DNA from 3 places in the Cupriavidus sp. YAF13 genome. Region 2 is predicted to be linked to each of the others. Evidence: predicted binding sites of a transcription regulator. Region 2 holds the regulator's gene; each other region holds the start of a gene.
What was found. Region 2 encodes sigma-54, which starts transcription at its own class of promoters, with help from an activator protein. Its sites were predicted from a motif close to TGGCANGNAANCTGCTTT; they were not measured.
Positions count from the first base shown of each region.

Region 1: a site for sigma-54 is predicted at 4,890-4,907, ahead of AB4061_RS25960 (ammonium transporter). Genes of this name have one in related genera too.
Region 3: a site for sigma-54 is predicted at 2,559-2,576, ahead of AB4061_RS22775 (GTP cyclohydrolase II). Genes of this name have one in related genera too.

Region 1 covers NZ_JBFRDD010000035.1:93,500-99,844, forward strand. Annotated here, with positions in the region: gene mdoH (glucans biosynthesis glucosyltransferase MdoH) at 1-232, shown strand, start outside; gene AB4061_RS25945 (hypothetical protein) at 315-896, opposite strand; gene AB4061_RS25950 (Bcr/CflA family multidrug efflux MFS transporter) at 1,284-2,504, shown strand; gene AB4061_RS25955 (mechanosensitive ion channel family protein) at 2,578-3,408, opposite strand; gene AB4061_RS25960 (ammonium transporter) at 3,655-4,857, opposite strand; gene AB4061_RS25965 (HU family DNA-binding protein) at 5,469-5,750, shown strand; gene AB4061_RS25970 (acyl-CoA thioesterase) at 5,943-6,345, shown strand, end outside.
Region 2 covers NZ_JBFRDD010000006.1:139,394-145,738, reverse strand. Annotated here, with positions in the region: gene AB4061_RS07480 (KpsF/GutQ family sugar-phosphate isomerase) at 1-600, shown strand, start outside; gene lptC (LPS export ABC transporter periplasmic protein LptC) at 616-1,242, shown strand; gene lptA (lipopolysaccharide transport periplasmic protein LptA) at 1,297-1,941, shown strand; gene lptB (LPS export ABC transporter ATP-binding protein) at 1,966-2,751, shown strand; gene AB4061_RS07460 (RNA polymerase factor sigma-54) at 2,887-4,362, shown strand; gene hpf (ribosome hibernation-promoting factor, HPF/YfiA family) at 4,412-4,762, shown strand; gene ptsN (PTS IIA-like nitrogen regulatory protein PtsN) at 5,145-5,600, shown strand; gene hprK (HPr(Ser) kinase/phosphatase) at 5,636-6,345, shown strand, end outside.
Region 3 covers NZ_JBFRDD010000029.1:126,636-132,980, forward strand. Annotated here, with positions in the region: gene AB4061_RS22760 (MGDG synthase family glycosyltransferase) at 1-515, shown strand, start outside; gene AB4061_RS22765 (hypothetical protein) at 583-1,059, shown strand; gene AB4061_RS22770 (acyltransferase family protein) at 1,227-2,345, shown strand; gene AB4061_RS22775 (GTP cyclohydrolase II) at 2,630-3,868, shown strand; gene AB4061_RS22780 (URC4/urg3 family protein) at 3,865-5,187, shown strand; gene upp (uracil phosphoribosyltransferase) at 5,263-5,922, shown strand; gene AB4061_RS22790 (TetR/AcrR family transcriptional regulator) at 5,922-6,345, shown strand, end outside.

The DNA.
Region 1 (6,345 bases), on a different contig from region 2:
GCCACAGGCTACGCGAGCGGAGCACGCCGCGCTGGTGCAAAAGGCGCTCACCGCCGGCCCGGACGCGCTGTCGGCTGCCGAGAAACACCTGTTGCTGGGCGATCCCTTTGCGCTCGCCCAGTTGCATGGACTGGTATGGGGCTCACCGCTGGCGCATGCGCGATGGAAAGAAACCCGTGTGCTGCCCCGGCGCGCTGCCAACGTGGTGCCCTTGCGTCCAAGGCTCGCCTGAGCTATGCCCGGGAGCTGGCGCACCAGCTCCCGGAGGCAAGGCCCGGCATCCCGGCAGGCATGCCAGATGGGGTTGGCAGGGTCTAGCGCAGTGCCGAGGAGCAGATGGGCGCGTTGATGTAGACGTCGCCAACGCGACGCTCGCCGCGCTCGTTGCGCGTCATGTAGCGGAACATCATGCTGATGCCCAGCTTGGTCAGGATTTCAACGTCCCGGTTCGCGCAGATATTGCGCTGCAGCGGCGCGGCGTAGCTGAGCTCGAAGCTGGCGAGGTCCAGCATGGGGCCTCGGTACTTGGTCAGCTCCAGCTGGAACAGGATATGTTTGCCAGGGACCGACTGGCAGCGGCGCAAGCGCGTCTCGCCATCGATCTCGATAGGCAGGGCGTCATTGAGCTGGCGGCAAGCGCGCGACAATATGTTGTCGGGACGGGCGGTATTGCGCAGCAATTCAGGCACGCCCGCCGCGCCGGTATTCTGGCCCGTGGCAGCGCCCTTGAGCATTTGCGCCAGCGCATCGGCCTCGTCCACCACCACGGGGGCAGGCGCGGAGGCCGCGGCCCTGGCTGGAGCCGGTGCCGCATGCGCGCGCTGCGCCCACGGCAAACTAGCCGCGCCGGCGGCCAGGGCAAAAAAGACAGAAAGCAGTTTGTATCTTGTTCTCATGCAGGAAAACGTTGCCGGGAACCGCACCATCGGGTGGGTTCCCGCGGTGCGTCGGGCTGCGTGATCGTCCGCCCCAGGCGGCCGACAGGCTGGCATTGTACCCTTGGCGTCGCTGCCGTTGAAAGCCACGCACTCCTCCACTCCGCGGCGAAGCGAGGCCCGAAATCGCCGCAATGCCGCGGTATCGTCAGGCCCGTCATCACAGTTGCACGCGTCCGGTCGGACGTGCGCCTGCATCATCGCCGCGCGGCGTGCCGAGTGCGCGGCTTGTTACGCTATGCAACAATTACGTCTTTAGCCGCTCCCGTGCCGCTACGCCGTTAGCCCGTTGACGCATCGGGCGCAGCTGGCCGTACCGGCGGCCTGGTTGTTCCACAGGATGTTTCGATGACCCGCTCCACCCGCGCCCCGCAATCCGGGCGCTTTCCGCTTTGGCTCCTGGTATGCGCTTCGCTTACCGCACTGGCGCCGCTTTCCATTGACATGTACCTGCCGAGTTTTCCGGCGCTGGCCGGGGATCTCGGGGTCGATATCGGCCGCGTGCAGCTCACGTTGGGGACGTTCCTGGTCGGGTTGGCGGTGGGGCAGGCATTCTATGGCCCGATCAGCGACCGCTTTGGCCGCAAGCCGCCGCTGTATGTCGGCCTGCTGGCCTATGCGCTGGCCGCAGCCGGGTGCGCGCTCGCGCGTGACGTCGATGCGCTGATGCTGTGGCGTTTCCTGCAGGCGCTGGGCGGCTGCGCGGGCATGGTGATGGCGCGCGCCGTCATTCGCGACCGGCTGGAGGCCCATGAATCCGCGCGCGCCTTCTCCTCGCTGATGCTGGTGATGGGCCTGGCGCCGATCCTGGCGCCCATCATCGGGGGCGCCGTGCTGGCAGCATTCGGCTGGCGTGCCATCTTCTGGCTGTTGTGCGGTGCGAGCCTGCTGATCCTGTGGGTGGTCCACCGCTACATGGAGGAATCGCTCGACCACGCCAGCGCCATGCCGCTGCGGCTGGGCCGCGTGCTCTCGAATTACGGCGAGTTGCTGCGAGATCGGGGTTTCGTCGGCTATTCGCTGTCGGCCGGCTGCGCGCAGGCGGGCATGTTTGCCTATATTGCGGGCTCGCCGTTCGTGCTGATCGAGTTGCATGGCATCGATCCCTCCCATTACGGCTTCGTGTTCGGCGCCAACGCATTGGGCCTGATCGGCATGTCCCAGCTCAATGCGCGCCTGGTGCGCAACCGCACGCTGGACCATGTCCTGCGCGGCGCGCTGCTTGCGCCGTGCCTGGCCGGCCTAGTCTTGGCCGCGGCTGTACTCGCCGGCCTGGCGCCGCTGCCGGTGCTGCTGACGGGCTTCTTTGTGTTTATCGCCAGCCTTGGCTGTATCCTGCCGAACGCCTCGGCACTGGCCATGGACCGGCAGGGCCATCGTGCCGGCACGGCCTCCGCATTGATGGGAACGCTGCAATTCTCCCTGGGCACCCTGGCCGGCGCCGCCGTCAGCTTCTGGCGGGACGGCAGCGCGCTGCCGCTGGCGGTGGTCATGGGCGTTTGCGGTAGCGGCGCTGTGCTGATGCGGGCCTTCGGCCGTTCAGGCGCGACGGTGCGCGGCGCCGGATGATCCGGGCGCCGATGCTGCAGCGGTAGCGGGGCGGCCTGGCTCAGTTTGGCCGCGCCATCCCATCGATACACGGTTAAGCGGCCGCGGCGTTTTGCAGCACCACCAGTTGGGCTGGCATTGGCGCGGCGAAGCCGGCCTCGCCAAAGCTCTCGCGGATCACGCGGTTGCTATCGAAATACACCTGCCAGTAATGGTCGGTATGGCAGTGCGGACGTACCGCAAGCACCGGACCCACCAGGGTGAACTCGAGAATCTCCACGTCCGGCGGCGGCTCGGCCAGAACGTTGGGCAGCGCGGCCAGCCGCGCCTTGAGCAGGGTGGCGGCCGCCGCCACGTCCGTGCTGCCGGCCAACTGGGCCTTGAGCTCGACCCGGCGGTACGGGTTGGCGCTGAAGTTCTGGATGGTGTCCGCAAAGATTTTGCTGTTGCCGACCACGGTGAGGACATTGTCGGGCGTGTCCAGCGTGGTGGCAAACAGGCCGATCTCCCTGACGGTGCCGGTGGTCCCGCCTGCCGTGACGAAATCCCCGACCTTGAAGGGCCGCAGCACCACCAGGAAGGCGCCTGCCGCGAAATTGGACATCAGCCCCGACCACGCCATGCCGATGGCGATGCCGGCCGCCGCGATCAGCGCGGCAAAGCTGGTGGTCTGGATGCCGAAGTAACCCAGGATCCCGATGATCAGCACGACATTCAGGGTCACCGTGACGATGGAGCCGACATAGCGCAGCAGGGTCGGGTCGACCTTTTGCTTGGTCAGGGACCCCTGCACCATGCGTACCACGACATGGATCAGCCACCGGCCAATCACCCAGAAGACGAGGGCGGCGAGAACCTTGAACCCGACTTCCGTCGCATAGGCGACAACCACATCCTGATACTTCTGCAGCGTTGTGGCATCCATCGCGTTTCTCCCTTGCTGGCTCGGCAGGTACACAGGCAACGAACATCATGCAGCGGATGCCCGGGCGCATCGGCGGCGGGGCGCGAAAGTGGGCAACGCATTATTGCTACGCGGCGAGCGGAAGTTCAAGCACAAAATGGCCGCAAAGGGCGCAGGGCGCCACTCGCGGCCATGGGTCGCAGGAGAAGGGGCGGTGGGGCGCAAGGGCGCAGGGGCGCAGGGGCGCAATTCCCTTTGCGCCGTGCCTTACCAGTTGGTTTCGCGCTCCGGCGTGGCGGAGATGCGATGCAGCGACAGGTCCGCGCCGTTGTATTCCGATTCAGCGTCAAGCCGGATGCCCACGACTTTCTTGAGCGTGCCGTAAACCACGGTGCCACCCACCAGGGCGATCACGATGCCAAGGAGGGTGCCGAGGCACTGCGCGCCGAGCGAAACGCCGCCAATGCCACCGAGTGCCTGGCTGCCAAAGATGCCGGCGGCAATGCCGCCCCACGCGCCGCACAGCCCGTGCAGCGGCCAGACGCCCAGCACATCATCGATATGCCACTTGTTCTGGGCCAGCGTGAACAGGTAGACGAACAGCGCACCGGCGATGGCGCCCGTGACCAGCGCGCCCAACGGGTGCATCAGGTCGGATCCGGCGCAGACCGCCACCAGCCCGGCCAGCGGGCCGTTGTAGGCAAAGCCGGGGTCGTTGCGGCCGGCCGCCCAGGCGGCCAGCGTGCCGCCGGCCATGGCCATCAGGGAGTTGATGGCCACCAGCCCGCTGATCTTGTCGACGGTTTGCGCGCTCATGACATTGAAACCGAACCAGCCTACCGCCAGCACCCATGCGCCCAGCGCCAGGAACGGGATGTTCGAGGGCGGGTGCGCGCTGATGCGGCCGTCTTTCTGGTAGCGGCCGCGGCGCGCGCCCAGCAGCAATATGGCGGGAAGCGCGATCCAGCCGCCCATGGCATGGACCACGACGGAGCCGGCGAAGTCGTGGAACGGCGCGCCCGCGACCGAGGCGATCCAGTCCTGCACGCCAAAGCGGTTGTTCCAGACGATGCCCTCGAAGAAGGGATAGACCAGGCCCACCAGCACGAAGGTGGCCACCAGTTGCGGATTGAAGCGCGAGCGCTCGGCAATGCCGCCAGAAATAATCGCCGGTATGGCGGCGGCAAACGTTGCCAGGAAGAAGAACTTCACCAGCTCGTAGCCGCTTCTTTCCGCCAGTGCATGGGCGCTGGTGAAGAACTCGACCCCATAGGCCACGGTGTAGCCAATAAAGAAATAGGCGATCGTGGAAACCGCAAAATCCACCAATATCTTGACCAGTGCGTTGACCTGGTTCTTCTTGCGCACCGTGCCCAGCTCCAGGAACGCAAAGCCCGCGTGCATGGCGAGCACCATGATCGCCCCCAGCAAGATGAACAGGGCATCGGTGCCGCTCTTCCATTTGTCCATACAATCCTCAATGCGCAAAATGGGAGCACACGTACGCAAAAAGCGTACCAGTCTGGGGCATCGGAGACAGGGATCTGCACCGTGTTGGTGGAATTTGCACCGATTTGTCGCGCTCGACGTGGGTGCCGCACGGATTGCGAAGCCATCACCGGAAACCGAATGTCATGCGCCGGGGATGCATGGCACGCGGCGTCTGCGCCAAAATGAGGCAATGCCCCGATTTGGGGCGCGCACCCACCGGTTATATGCACCATGATGGGTTCTTTCTGGCGCGTCCATCCAAAGCCATTGGGATGCTGCCGACCAAGCCGCCTGGGTGGGTTCGGCGGCAACAAGGCGCGCACAGCGATGGCCTGAGCTTGTCAAGCGATGCCTGTCATCACGTACCAGCGTTCGAATGACCACTRCTCTCGCCGGCCGCATTTGAAAGCACGGAAAAGGAGGGGTAAATTCCCCGCAAAGGCGCTTGACTCAAGGATTTGCGGCTTTTTTCGTTGCATTGGTGCCACTGGGGATTGCCCAATGCGTAAAGCGCGGATTAGACTGCGCCGATCGGTAATTTGCCGCGTGGCAGACACTCCGATCAAGACGACCAACAAGGGAAATCAGCCATGAATAAAGGTGAACTGGTATCTGCCATCGCCGCTGACGCGGAACTGAGCAATGCTGCAGCAGAGCGCGCGCTGAATGCCGCTCTGGACAACATTAAGAAGGCGGTTGCCAAGGGTGATTCGGTAACGCTGGTGGGCTTCGGCAGCTTCAGCTCCGGCAAGCGCGCCGCACGTACCGGACGCAATCCGCGTACTGGCGAGACCATCAAGATTCCGGCCGCCAAGACGGTCAAGTTCTCTGCCGGCCAAGGGTTCAAGGACGCTGTGAACAAGAAGAAATAAGTAGTCCGCGCCCCAGGCGCTAATGAGAAGGCGGCCCGTTGGGCCGCTTTTTTATTGGTGCCCGGGTGCTTTTTGACGTTCTCGGGGGTAAGGCAGGACGATCGTTCCGGGTTAAACTGCCGATCGTCGGCGCCAGCCTTTCGACCTGCGCCGCGGGTCGGCCCGGCCGCTTCCAGATTCCGGATTTTCATCATGAATGACCTGTCCCACCAGCTTTCCATGACCGTGCTGATGACGCCGGACATGGCCAATTTCTCCGGCAATGTGCACGGCGGCACCATCCTCAAGTACCTCGACATGGTGGCCTACGCCTGTGCCAGCCGCTATGCCGGGCGCTATGTGGTCACGCTGTCGGTCGACCAGGTGGTGTTTCGCCAGCCCATCCACGTGGGTGAGCTGGTGACGTTCCTGGCGGCAGTCAACTTCACCGGCCGCAGCTCCATGGAAATCGGCATCAAGGTGATCACGGAGAATATCCGCAGCAAGCTGGTTCGCCATACCAACAGCTGCTACTTCACCATGGTCGCGGTGGACGACAGCGGCGCACCTGCCGAAGTGCCGCCGCTGGTGCCCCGCGACGAAGTCGAGCGACAGC
Region 2 (6,345 bases):
GGCAACCCCGCCTCCACGCTGGCCAAGCTGGCCGACGCGCACCTCAATGCCGGGGTGGAAAAAGAAGCCTGCCCGCTCAACCTGGCGCCGACCGCCAGCACCACCGCCGCACTGGCGATGGGCGACGCGCTCGCGGTGGCGGTGCTGGATGCCCGCGGCTTCGGCGAGGAAGACTTTGCCCGCTCGCATCCGGGCGGCGCGCTCGGGCGCAAGCTGCTGACCCACGTGCGCGACGTCATGCGCAGCGGCAACGCGGTGCCCAAGGTGCGCGAGAGCACGCCGCTGGCACAGGCCCTGATGGAAATCACCCGCAAAGGCATGGCAATGACCGCGGTGGTGGACCCGGACGACCGCCTGATCGGCGTCTTCACCGATGGCGACCTGCGCCGCCTGCTCGAAACCCCGCGTGACTGGAAGACCGTACCCATCAGCGAGGTCATGCACCGCACACCGCATACCGTCGGGCCGGACCAGCTGGCCGTGGAAGCCGTGCAGGTGATGGAGGCGAACCGCATCAACCAGATGCTGGTGGTCGACGCGGAGCGGCGCCTGGTCGGCGCGCTCCACATCCACGACCTGACCCGCGCCAAGGTCATCTGAGGCCAGCCCATGCCCATGCGGGAAATCCTGTCCTCCCTGAGCCGGCTTGCCATGCGAGCCCTGCCCCTGCTGCTGATGGCACTGGTGGCGGGCAGCACCTTCTGGCTGGTGCAGGTCAACTCCCCGAAAGAAGCGGACACCGGGACGGTAGGCAAGAAGCATGAACCGGATTACTACATGATCCGTTTTTCCGCGACCGAGCTTGCCGAGGACGGCAACACCAAGCTGCGCTTCACCGGCGACAAGATGATCCACTTCGAGGACGACCAGACCTACGAAGTGACGCGCCCGGCCATGCGCTCCTACGAAATCGACCGTCCGCCCGTCACCGGCCACTCCGATCGCGGCACAATGAACGCGGAAGGCTCGGTCATCGACCTGTTCGGCAATGCCTTCATCGTGCGTGCCCAGGGCCCCGAGCCTGCCAAGGACCCACAGATGACGGCCGCCTCGGAGTATTTCCAGGTGCTGGTGAACGATGACATCGTCAAGACCGACAAGGCTGTCAAGCTGACCCGCGGCCCGTCGGTGATGACCGCCAACGGCCTGGTCTTCAACAATGTCACTCGCGAAGTACAATTGCTGGGTAACGTACGCGGCACCATCATCACGGGGCCGCCGCCGGCAAGTCCCGCGAAGTAGCCCTGAAGCCGCCCGCGGGCACCAGCCGCCCGCGTCAACCGCCATCACGCCAACATGAATCCATTCCCGACGACTTCGTCCTGTCTGCGCCGCAGCACGGCCGCTTTGCTGACGCTGGCCGCCGTCCTTGGCCTCACGCTGGCCGCGCCCGCCAGCGCCGAAAAGGCCGACCGCGAAAAGCCGCTGGTCCTGGAGGCCGACAATGCCAGCTACGATGACGTCAAGCAGGTCTATGTACTGACCGGCAACGTGGTGCTGACCAAAGGCACCATGGTGCTCAAATCCGACGCGGCCGAAGTCCGTACCGATCCCGAGGGCTACCAGTACGCGGTCGCGACCTCTAAGGGCGGCAAGCAAGCCTATATCCGCCAGAAGCGCGACAACGTCGACGAGTACATCGACGGCTGGGGCGACCGCATCGAATATGACGGCAAGCAGGAGTTGTCCAAGCTGATCGGGCGCGCCCGCATGGCTCGCCTGGCCGGCGCCAAGCTGGTCGACGAGATCCGCGGCGCGGTGATCACCTATGACAGCCGCAACGAGTTCTACACGGCCAGCGGCGGCGCCGAGAACGCGACCGCGGGCAGCCCGTCGGGCCGCGTGCGCGCCGTGCTGTCGCCGCGCCAGGAGCAGCCCGCCAGCGGTGCCGCAGCCAACCCGCTGCCGCTCAAGCCGGCCACGGCTCCCGTCAACCCCTGACCCACGGATTCTGACTTCACCTTCATGACCGCTACCCAAACCGCACCGTCCCAGCCCGCCACCCTGAAGGACAGCAGCACGCTGGTCGTGCGCCACCTGAAGAAGCGCTACGGCTCGCGCACCGTGGTCAAGGACGTGTCGCTCGACGTGAAGAGCGGCGAGGTGGTCGGCTTGCTGGGCCCCAACGGCGCGGGCAAGACCACGTCGTTCTACATGATCGTGGGGCTGGTGGCGCTGGACGAGGGCGATATCGTGCTCGACGACAAGCACATCAGCGGCCTGGCCATCCATGAGCGAGCGCGCATGGGCCTGTCCTACCTGCCGCAGGAAGCCTCGGTGTTCCGCAAGCTCAATGTGCAGGAGAACATCCGCGCGGTGCTGGAGCTGCAGCTCAACGATGGCAAACCCCTGGGCAAGGCCGAGATCGAGCGCCGGCTGGACACCCTGCTGGATGACCTGCAGATTGCCCACCTGCGCGACAACCCGGCGCTATCGCTGTCCGGCGGCGAGCGCCGCCGCGTGGAAATCGCCCGCGCGCTGGCCTCCGCGCCGCGCTTCATCCTGCTCGACGAGCCCTTCGCCGGTGTCGACCCGATCGCGGTAGGCGAAATCCAGCGCATCGTCAGCTTCCTCAAGGCACGCAATATCGGCGTGCTGATCACCGACCACAACGTGCGCGAGACGCTGGGCATCTGCGACCACGCCTACATCATCAGCGAAGGCGCGGTGCTGGCGTCCGGGCAGCCTGAGGACATCATCGCCAACGAGTCGGTGCGCAAGGTCTACCTGGGCGAGAACTTCCGCATGTAAGGGCGCGTGGCGCCTGCCGCGCATCGGCCCCCGGGCGGCTTCGGTGTCGCCTTTTATCCTTCAAACGATCATAGCGACACCAGCGATAGCAATTTCCGTTCCATCAGTACGGAAGTTGAGCATAAAATAGGTCGCATGAAACCGTCGCTACAGCTCCGCCTCTCGCAGCATCTCGCGCTTACGCCGCAACTCCAGCAGTCGATCCGGCTGCTGCAACTGTCCACGCTTGAACTGCAGCAGGAAGTGGAACAGGCGCTGACCGAGAACCCCTTGCTCGAGCGTGAGAACGACTGGCTGGACAGCCCGTTGCGCGTGTCTTCGGACGGCTCGGTGAACCTGCAGAGCGCGCCCGCGCCGGCGCCCGCCGATGGCCAGGGCACCAGCGAGAACCGCCCGGATGGCGCCCCCGAAGCCGACGACAGCTACTCCGACAGCAACGAGGATTACGGCAGCGACTGGAGCCTGGACGACTTCGCCCGCCGCCCGCAAGGCGAAGACGACGAAAAGACCCCGATGCAGCTGCGCGACGCCGAGCCCACGCTGCGTGAACACCTCATGGAACAGCTGGCGCCGCTCAAGATTTCCCTGCGCGACAAGGGGCTGGCTATCTTTCTGGTCGAATCCCTGGACGATGATGGCTACCTGAGCACGACGCTCGAGGAAATCTGCAGCGAGCTGCCGGAGGAGCTCGAGTTCGAGGTCGACGAGATCCAGGCTGTGCTCACGCTGCTGCAGAGCTTCGATCCGCCGGGCGTCGGGGCACGCAACGCCGCCGAGTGCCTGGCGCTGCAATTGCGCAGGCTCAAGCATCCGCAGCGCGAACTGGCGCTGAGCATCGTCACCAACCACCTCGAGCTGCTGGCGGTGCGCGATTACACGCGCCTTAAAAAGGCGCTGCAAGTGGACGAGCCGGAACTCAAGGCCGCCCATGAACTGATCCGCTCGCTCGCGCCCTATCCCGGCCATGCCTACAGCCGGCCAGAAGCGGATTTCGTGGTGCCCGATGTTTTTGTTCGAAAGTTGAGCGGCGGATGGATCGCCCACCTAAACCCGGATGTGATGCCGCGGCTACGCATCAACGACATGTACGCGCAGATTTTGCGCGGTGCAAAAGGCGATGCAGGCGCGGCCGGATTGCAGCAAAAGCTGCAGGAAGCACGCTGGTTGATCAAGAATATCCAGCAAAGGTTCGACACGATATTGCGCGTCGCACAAGCCATTGTCGAACGTCAAAAGAACTTCTTCACCCACGGTGAAATTGCGATGCGCCCCTTGGTTTTGCGGGAGATTGCCGATACACTGGGTTTACACGAGTCCACCATCTCTCGGGTGACTACCAATAAATACATGGCAACGCCGATGGGGACTTTCGAGCTGAAGTATTTTTTCGGCTCTCACATATCCACAGAAACCGGCGGCGCGGCCTCATCAACGGCAATCCGTGCGTTGATCAAGCAATTGATAGGAGCCGAAGACGCTAGGAACCCCTTGTCCGACAGCCGGATTGCCGAATTGCTCGGCGAGCAAGGCTTTGTGGTAGCACGGCGTACCGTTGCCAAATACCGCGAAGCGCTCAAGATTCCCGCGGTCAATCTCCGTAAGACTTTGTAGCCGAGCTGCATCGCCTGCCTGATGCAGCTCTTTCAGAAGGAGAAACGCTATGAACTTCAAGATCAGTGGACACCACTTGGACATCACGCCCCCTCTGCGTGAGTACGTGGAAACGAAACTGGAGCGTATCGTCAGGCATTTCGATCAAGTCATTGGCGTAAGTGTGCTGCTCTCTGTCGACAATACAAAAGAAAAGGACCGGCGGCAGTACGCGGAAATCAATCTACATCTCAAGGGCAAGGACATCTTTGTCGAAGCGCATCATGAAGACCTGTATGCCGCTATCGACGCACTGGTCGACAAGCTCGACCGGCAGGTGATTCGCCACAAGGATCGCGTGCAGAGCCACGACCGTGAAGCGGTCAAGTATCAGATGGCCGCATCGCAGATGCAGCAATGACCGTGCCTGACGGCCCACATACCGGGCCGTCGGTGTCAGTCCCTTGAAAAATGGAATCAAGCCGCGCCCAGAGCGCGGCTTTTTCATTGCGGCCTACCCAATCGGGGCACACAGGGGATTCCGCAACGCATATGTACCGGTGTATGCTGTGCAATACATAGTTGACTGGCCTAGCCATTCCGGTGCATGCAGCACCGCTTGAGCGCATCGGCCATTGCAATGCACAAAGCGGAAGCGGGCCTGCTCTATAATGGCCAGACGCCCGACACCGGCATGGGGGACAACCGGTGGAAACCTCGGGCCTTGGTTTTTATCCACTTTCCGCCCGGCGGGACGCCTCCTGGCCCCGGGCCTGCTTACTAGAAAACCCTGCGCATTCCACATGAATCGTTTGGCTAAATTGCTGCCACCCGGCAACATCAACCTCGACGTCAGCGTCACCAGCAAGAAGCGCGTGTTCGAACAGGCCGGGCTCCTCTTCGAGAACAACCATGGCGTAGCGCGCGCGACCGTGACCGACAACCTGTTCGCCCGCGAGTCGCTGGGGTCCACCGGCCTAGGCGCGGGGGTTGCAATCCCCCACGGCCGTATCAAGGGACTGAAGCAGCCACTGGCCGCCTTCATGCGCCTGGCCGAGCCGATCCCCTTCGAGTCGCCCGACGGCAAGCCGGTCGCGCTGCTGATCTTCCTGCTGGTGCCCGAACAGGCCACCCAGCAGCATCTGGAAATTCTCTCCGAGATCGCCCAGTTGCTGTCCGACCGCGAGATGCGCGAAGGACTGGCTACCCTGCCCACCCCCGACGACGTGCACCAGTTGCTGACGCAATGGCACCCTTGATCCGGCACTGAAAGCCCGCCCCTGAAAGCACCCGAATGGAACTCACTGGCGTCACCTCGCAGTCGATCTTCGACGACAACGCAGCCGATATCAAACTCTCCTGGGTAGCAGGACTGGAGGGTGCGGACCGCGCCTTCGATGTCGAGTTTGCGCGTGAAGCCACGTCCGCGGCCGATCTCGTCGGCCACTTGAACCTGATCCACCCGAACCGGATCCAGGTGCTGGGCAAGCCCGAAATCACGTATTACCAGCGCCTCGATGACGAGATGCGCAAGCGCCAGATGGGCGAGCTGATCCTGCTGGAGCCGCCGTTCCTGGTGATCGCCGACGGCATGGAGCCGCCGCCCGACCTGGAACTGCGCTGCACGCGCTCGTCCACCCCGCTGTTCACCACGCCGGTGTCTTCGGCCGCGGTGATCGATCACCTGCGCCTCTATCTGTCGCGCATTTCCGCGCCGCGCGTAACCATGCACGGCGTGTTCCTCGACATCCTCGGCATGGGCGTGCTGGTGATGGGCGAATCCGGCCTGGGCAAGAGCGAGCTCGGCCTGGAACTGATCTCGCGCGGACATGGGCTGGTGGCGGACGATGCCGTCGATTTCGTGCGCCTCGGGCCGGACTTCATTGAGGGCCGCTGCCCGCCGCTGCTGCAGAACCTGCTGGAAGTGCGCGGCCTGGGCCTGCTCGACATCAAGACCATCTTTGGCGAGACTGCGGTACGCCGCAAGATGAAGCTCAAGCTGGT
Region 3 (6,345 bases), on a different contig from region 2:
TTGACGACGTGGCCGGGGCGCTGATGCGGCTGGACCACGATTTCCAGCTGATCGTGCTGGCCGGGCGCAACGAGACCGCGCTGGCGCGGCTCAAGACCCTGGCCGCCGCACACCCCGGACGCCTCGTTCCCTTCGGCTTTACCAACGAGGTGGAGCGCCTGATGGCGTGCTCCGACCTTGTCATCACCAAGCCCGGCGGCCTGACCACGTCCGAATGCCTGGCGATGGGCGTGCCGATGGTGGTCAATGCGCCGATTCCCGGGCAGGAAGAGCGCAATGCCGATTACCTGCTGGAGCAAGGCGCCGCGCTCAAGGCGGTCGACCTGGTATCGCTGGAATACCGGGTGCGCCTTTTGCTGGCGGAGCCGGCGCGGCTCGACCAGATGCGTGCGCGGGCTAGCGCGCTGGGGCAACCGGCGGCGGCGCGCCGCGTGCTGGAAACCGTGCTCGGGCAATTGGCGCGGTGCGGCCAGCCTGCCGGCCACGGCGGTGCGGCTGCGACCGCGGCGCGTTGAGATGCGCGCGCTGAACCTGTCTTCTTCAACTCGGCACGCGGACCAGTCCTATCCGTCGCGCCATCCCATGGTGCTGGTGCTTACCGTGGCGTGGACCCTGCTGCTGGCCTATTTTTTTGCGAACGTGGAGATCCAGATCGAGGGTGCCGCGGGCTGGGCGGCCAACCTGCCCACCTGGCGCATCGAGCATCACTGGCTGCTGGATATTTTCTGGGGCGGGCGCCCGATGACGGGCTATCACGCTTGGGTATTCCCCTGCGTGGCGCTGTTCTTCCATTTTTCACTGGTGTTCGGCGGGCGCTGGAACTGGCGCGCCGAGGCGCGCGTGATCGCCTGCATCATGGTGTTCTGGATCAGCGAGGATTTTCTCTGGTTCGTGCTGAACCCGGCATTCGGGCTGGCGCGCTTTGCGCCGAGTTTCGTGCCCTGGCACATCCACTGGTGGGCCGGCGCGCCCACCGATTATTGGGTTTCGCTGGGCGTGGCGGCGGCGTTGCTCTGGCTGTCATGCCGGGGACCGGTGGGGAATCGTTACATTTTTTAGGTAAGCGCCGTCAATATGCTGTCTGGTACATATATTGCGGTGCAATGTGTGATCAACACAACGCTTTTGGCCGTTTTGCGGCAGTGCATCGTGGCCCGTTTTGGCGCCATCCTGTTTCCTGGGAGTAGAATCCGGTCCTTGTGCACTTTGTAGCATTCTTATAACAAATGAGCCCCCGTCCTTCGCGCATGGCGTGCATTGACGCTCTCAAGGCGATCAGTTCACAGCTGATCGTGCTGCACCATCTTGCCTTCTACGGCCCCATGTCCGATGCGGCCCACGTGCTGGCGCCCGGCCTGCTCGACTGGTTCTCGCAGTACGCGCGCATTGCCGTGCAGGCGTTCCTCGTCATCAGTGGCTTCCTGGCGGCGCGCAGCCTGGCTCCCGCCGGGCATTTGATGGTGCCGCGTCCCTTGCAGGCAATCTGGCGCCGCTACCAGAAGCTGGTGGTGCCCTATACCGCGGCTATCTTGATTGCCATTGCCGGTGCCGCCATTGCGCGCACCTGGATGCACCACGACTCCATTCCCGGCGCCCCCGGCCTGCATCAGTTCCTGGCGCATGTGCTGCTGCTGCACAACGTGCTGGACTTTGATGCCTTGTCCGCCGGCGTCTGGTATGTGGCCATCGACCTGCAATTGTTCGCGTTGCTGATGGTGGCATTGTGGGCAGCCCGCCGCTGCGAGCAATGGTTCGACGTGGGCGGCAGCCCGAAGGGCCCGCTGGTGGTGGCCGGGATGGTGCTGGCTTCGCTGTTCTGGTTCAACCGTGATGCCACATGGGATATCTGGGCGATTTATTTCTTTGGCGCCTACGGCTTGGGCACGCTGGCCTTCTGGGCATCCGAGCCTGAGCGTTCGCCGGTGGCATTGCTGGTGTTGTGCACCGTGGTGCTGGCAGCGTTGGCCGTGGATTTCCGGCTGCGCATCGCGGTGGCGCTGGCGATCGCGCTCCTGCTCGGCACGGCGCGCCGTGGCGGTTGGCTCGAGCACTGGCCGCAGGCCCGGTTCCTGGCGTTTTTCGGGCGTATTTCCTACTCGGTGTTCCTGGTGCATTTCCCGATTTGCCTGGTGGTCAATGCCCTGGTCTTCCATCTGGCGCCGCACCAGCCCGTGCTCAATGCGCTCGGCATGGTGCTGGCCTGGCTGCTTAGCAACGCCGCTGGCGCCTTGTTCCATCGCTACGTGGAGAGCGGTGCGCCGTTGCGTGCATTGCGCCTGGCGCTATGGCCTGCTGCCCCTGAGCCGGTCCAGCGGCAGCCGGCGGGGCAGTCACGGTCAACCTGACCGACCGATAGCCCCGATAGCCCCGATAGTCCCGATAGCGCTTCCGGTTTATCCGAAGGCACATCCAGCGGCACCCGGCCCCAGCGGCCCGGTGCCGCTTTTACATGGTGCCTATGCACCAGGCCAGCGCTGGCTGCGGCGCTGGCGCACCGGCACGGTGCGCAAGCGGTATCGTGCGGTGTGCAACACAGGGTAAAAACGAGCATTGGGATATGGCACGAAGGTTGCCTACTATGGAATCGTAAACCTGACCGTTTGGTCAGGATTCACGTTCCGAGGCTGCCATGTCCGATCATATTGTCCTGACCTCGCACGCGCGCCGCGACAAGCCGGCCGAGCCAATCCACTGGGGGGCCGCCACGGCAGCGGAGCGCGGCCCCGTGATCGCGAGCCTGACCAATCCGGCTCAGCGCAATGTGATCGGCACCCATTCCGGCGCTTACGCGGTCTACCGCGCGCTGGCAGTCGCGTCCGGCAAGCTGCAGCGAGACCACCGCGCCGATCTCACCGATACTTCGCCGGCTGACGCCATCGGGCCCCACCCGCAGTGGAGCGACCCGGACAAGATCGTCTCGATGGATCCCTGGGGTCACCTGGTTTCCAGCGCCTTCGGCGACCGGATCGCCGCGGGCATCGATATCCGTCCCTCGATCGCCATTACGCGCGCCCACATCAACATGCCCGAACTGATGGGCGCCATCGCGGCGGGCCGGCTCACGCCAGACGGGCAGATCCTTCATGCCAATGGCGACGTGCGGGTCACCAAAGCCGCGATCGATCCGGTCTGGTACCTGCCGGGGCTGGCGCGCCGCTTCGGGATCAAGGAAAGCATGCTGCGCCGCAGCCTGTTCGAGCAGACCAGCGGCATGTTTCCGGAACTGGTCACGCGCCCCGACCTGAAAGTGTTCTTGCCGCCGATCGGCGGCATGACCCTGTACTTCTTCGGCGATGTCAGCCAGCTTGGCAAGCCCGAGACCAAGGTGGCCTGCCGCGTGCATGACGAGTGCAACGGCTCGGACGTGTTCGGCTCCGACATATGTACCTGCCGGCCGTACCTGGCCCACGGCATCGAGGTGTGCATCGAGATGGCGCAGCAGGGCGGTGTCGGGCTGGTGGTCTATAACCGGAAGGAAGGCCGGGCACTGGGCGAGGTAACCAAGTTCCTGGTCTACAACGCCCGCAAGCGCCAGGTTGGCGGCGACCGGGCCGAGACTTATTTCGCACGCACGGAATGTATCGCCGGCGTGCAGGACATGCGCTTCCAGGAGCTCATGCCCGATGTGTTCCATTGGCTCGGCATCAAGCGTATCGACCGCTGGGCTTCGATGAGCAATATGAAGCACGGGGCGCTGACCGCTCAGGGTATCGAGGTGGTTGAGCAGGTTGCGATTCCCGATGCACTGATCCCGGCCGATGCCCGCGTGGAAATTGACGCCAAGGTGGCGGCTGGCTACTTCACGAGCTATACCCCGCCCGACGCGGAAGAACTCGCGCTGGCCAAGGGCAGAGGACTGCACGAATGAACGAGATACCCGAAGCGGGTGGCGTCCGCGGCGCCGCGAATCCCTTCACCAACGGCGAGGATGATGCCGGTGGCTGGGCCAGTCCCGTGCCGCCCGGCCATCCGGCCGCCGCATTGCTCACCGGCCACGCGGTACGCACCCGCTGCGCTGCCGTGACGGATCATGTGGCAGCCGGCGCGTCCAAGCTGTTTACCTGGCATCCGGAGCGGATCCCGGCAGTGGCCGATTACGTGGCGGCCACCATCCGCCAGCGCTATCCCGACCTCAACGTGCCGTATCACAGCCGCTGGCGTCATTTCGAGAGCGGCGGCCCTGGCGAGAAGCTGGACCGATGGCAGATCCTGTGCGAACGCGGCGGGCTCTCCGGCGAGGCCGACCGCGAGGAACGCGCCCGCATCGGCATCGACCTGGTGATCCCCAGCGTATTGCTGGATGCCGGCGCAGGCCCGGACTGGCGCTATCGCGATCCCGCCAGCGACCTGTTGCTGACGCGCTCCGAAGGGCTTGGCGTGGCCAGCTTCGACCTGTTCGCGCGCGGCGGCTTTTCTGCCCAGCCGGGCCAGCCGCTGCGCTCCGATGCCGAGCGCCTGATGCGTATCGATGCGTCCTCCATCGCAACCGCATTCCAGGTGGCCCAGCACAACCCGCTGGTGGGCCTGGATGGACGTGCCGGGCTGTTGCGCCGTCTCGGCGAGGTGGCGCAGGCCACGCCAGCGGTCTTTGGTTCGCCGGCGCGGCTGGGCAACCTGTTCGACTACCTCAAGGCCCATGCCAGCGCTGGGCAGATCGAGGCCGGCTTCGTGCTCACCACGCTGCTGGTGGCGCTGGGGCCGGTATGGCCAGGGCGCATCAGCCTGGAAGGCGTGTCGCTGGGCGACTGCTGGCACCACCGAGCCTGCACTGATGGCCTGGTGCCTTTTCACAAGCTGACCCAGTGGCTCACCTACTCGCTGCTGGAACCGCTGGAAGATGCCGGCCTGACCGTGACCGGGCTGGAGGTCCTGACTGGCTTGCCCGAATACCGCAACGGCGGGCTGCTGTTCGATTTCGAGCTGATGGTGCCGCGCGACCCTGGTTTCACCGCCGTGGCGCACACGGTGGATGAGGCGGTTATCGTGGAATGGCGCGCGCTCACGGTGACGGGACTCGACCTCGTGGCCGCGTCGGTGCGCGAGGCGCTCGGGCTGTCGGCAGAGTCGTTCCCGCTGGCCCGCGTGCTGGAGGGCGGCACCTGGGCCGCGGGGCGGCGCATTGCCGCCAAGCGCAGGCCAGGTGGCCCGCCGCCATTCGCCATCAACAGCGACGGCACGGTGTTCTAGCGGGTTTGCCAGACCCGCGCCGCAGCAAACAGCAACCAGCAAGACCTATCCGCTACCGCCCTCCAGGAGCGCATCATGACCGACCTCTCCGCCGTACCGCCCGTCACCGCGTCCGTGATGGTGGTGGATCACCCGCTCGTGCAGCACAAGGTCACGCTGGTCCGCAGCGAAGACACCACCACCGACAATTTCCGCCGGCTGGTGCGCGAGATCAGCCAGCTGCTGACCTACGAGGCAACCCGCGACCTGGCGATGGAGACCATCGCCATCAAGACCCCGATCGCACCCATGCAGTCGCCAGTGCTCTCAGGCAAGAAGCTGTGCCTGGTGTCGATCCTGCGGGCAGGCAATGGCTTCCTGGACGGCATGCTGGACTTGCTGCCGGCAGCGCGGGTCGGGCATATCGGCCTGTACCGCGACCCGGAAACGCTGGAGCCGATCGAGTACTACTTCAAGATGCCGGAGGACATCCATGAGCGGCTGGTGATCGTGGTCGACCCGATGCTGGCTACCGGCAACTCCGCCATCGCCGCGCTCAACCGCTTGAAGGAAGCCGGCGTGAGCACGCTCAAGTACGTGTGCCTGATCGCTTCGCGGCAGGGCTTGATGGCCTTGCGGGCAACGCATCCCGACGTAGCCATTGTCACCGCGGCCATTGACGAGGAGCTCAACGAGCACGGCTACATCGTGCCAGGCCTGGGCGACGCCGGCGACCGCCTCTACGGCACCAAGTAATGGGAGCGCCGGCTACGGCGCCGCCGCCATGCTTTCCGCCGCCGCGGGAAGTGGCGGGGGGGCGCATCCGCCAGGAGAACGAGGCGCTGATCCTGCGCGCGGCCGAATACGTGTTCGCCCGGGCCGGGTTCGCCGGCGCGACCATGAACGAGATCGCCACGCGCGCGGGCGTGCCGAAGTCCAACCTGCATTACTACTTCCGCACCAAGCAGGCGCTATATCGGGCCGTGCTGGCGCATACGCTCGCGCTGTGGCTGTCCGAGACCGACATCATCGGCGCGGAGCAGCGGCCCCAGGTGGCACTGGAGCAGTACATCCGCGCCAAGATGCGGCTGTCGGCCAGCCATCCGGATGCCTCGCGCGTGTTTGCCAATGAGCTGCTGCACGGTGCGCCTGAGATCCGCGACGTGCTCAGCGGCGCGC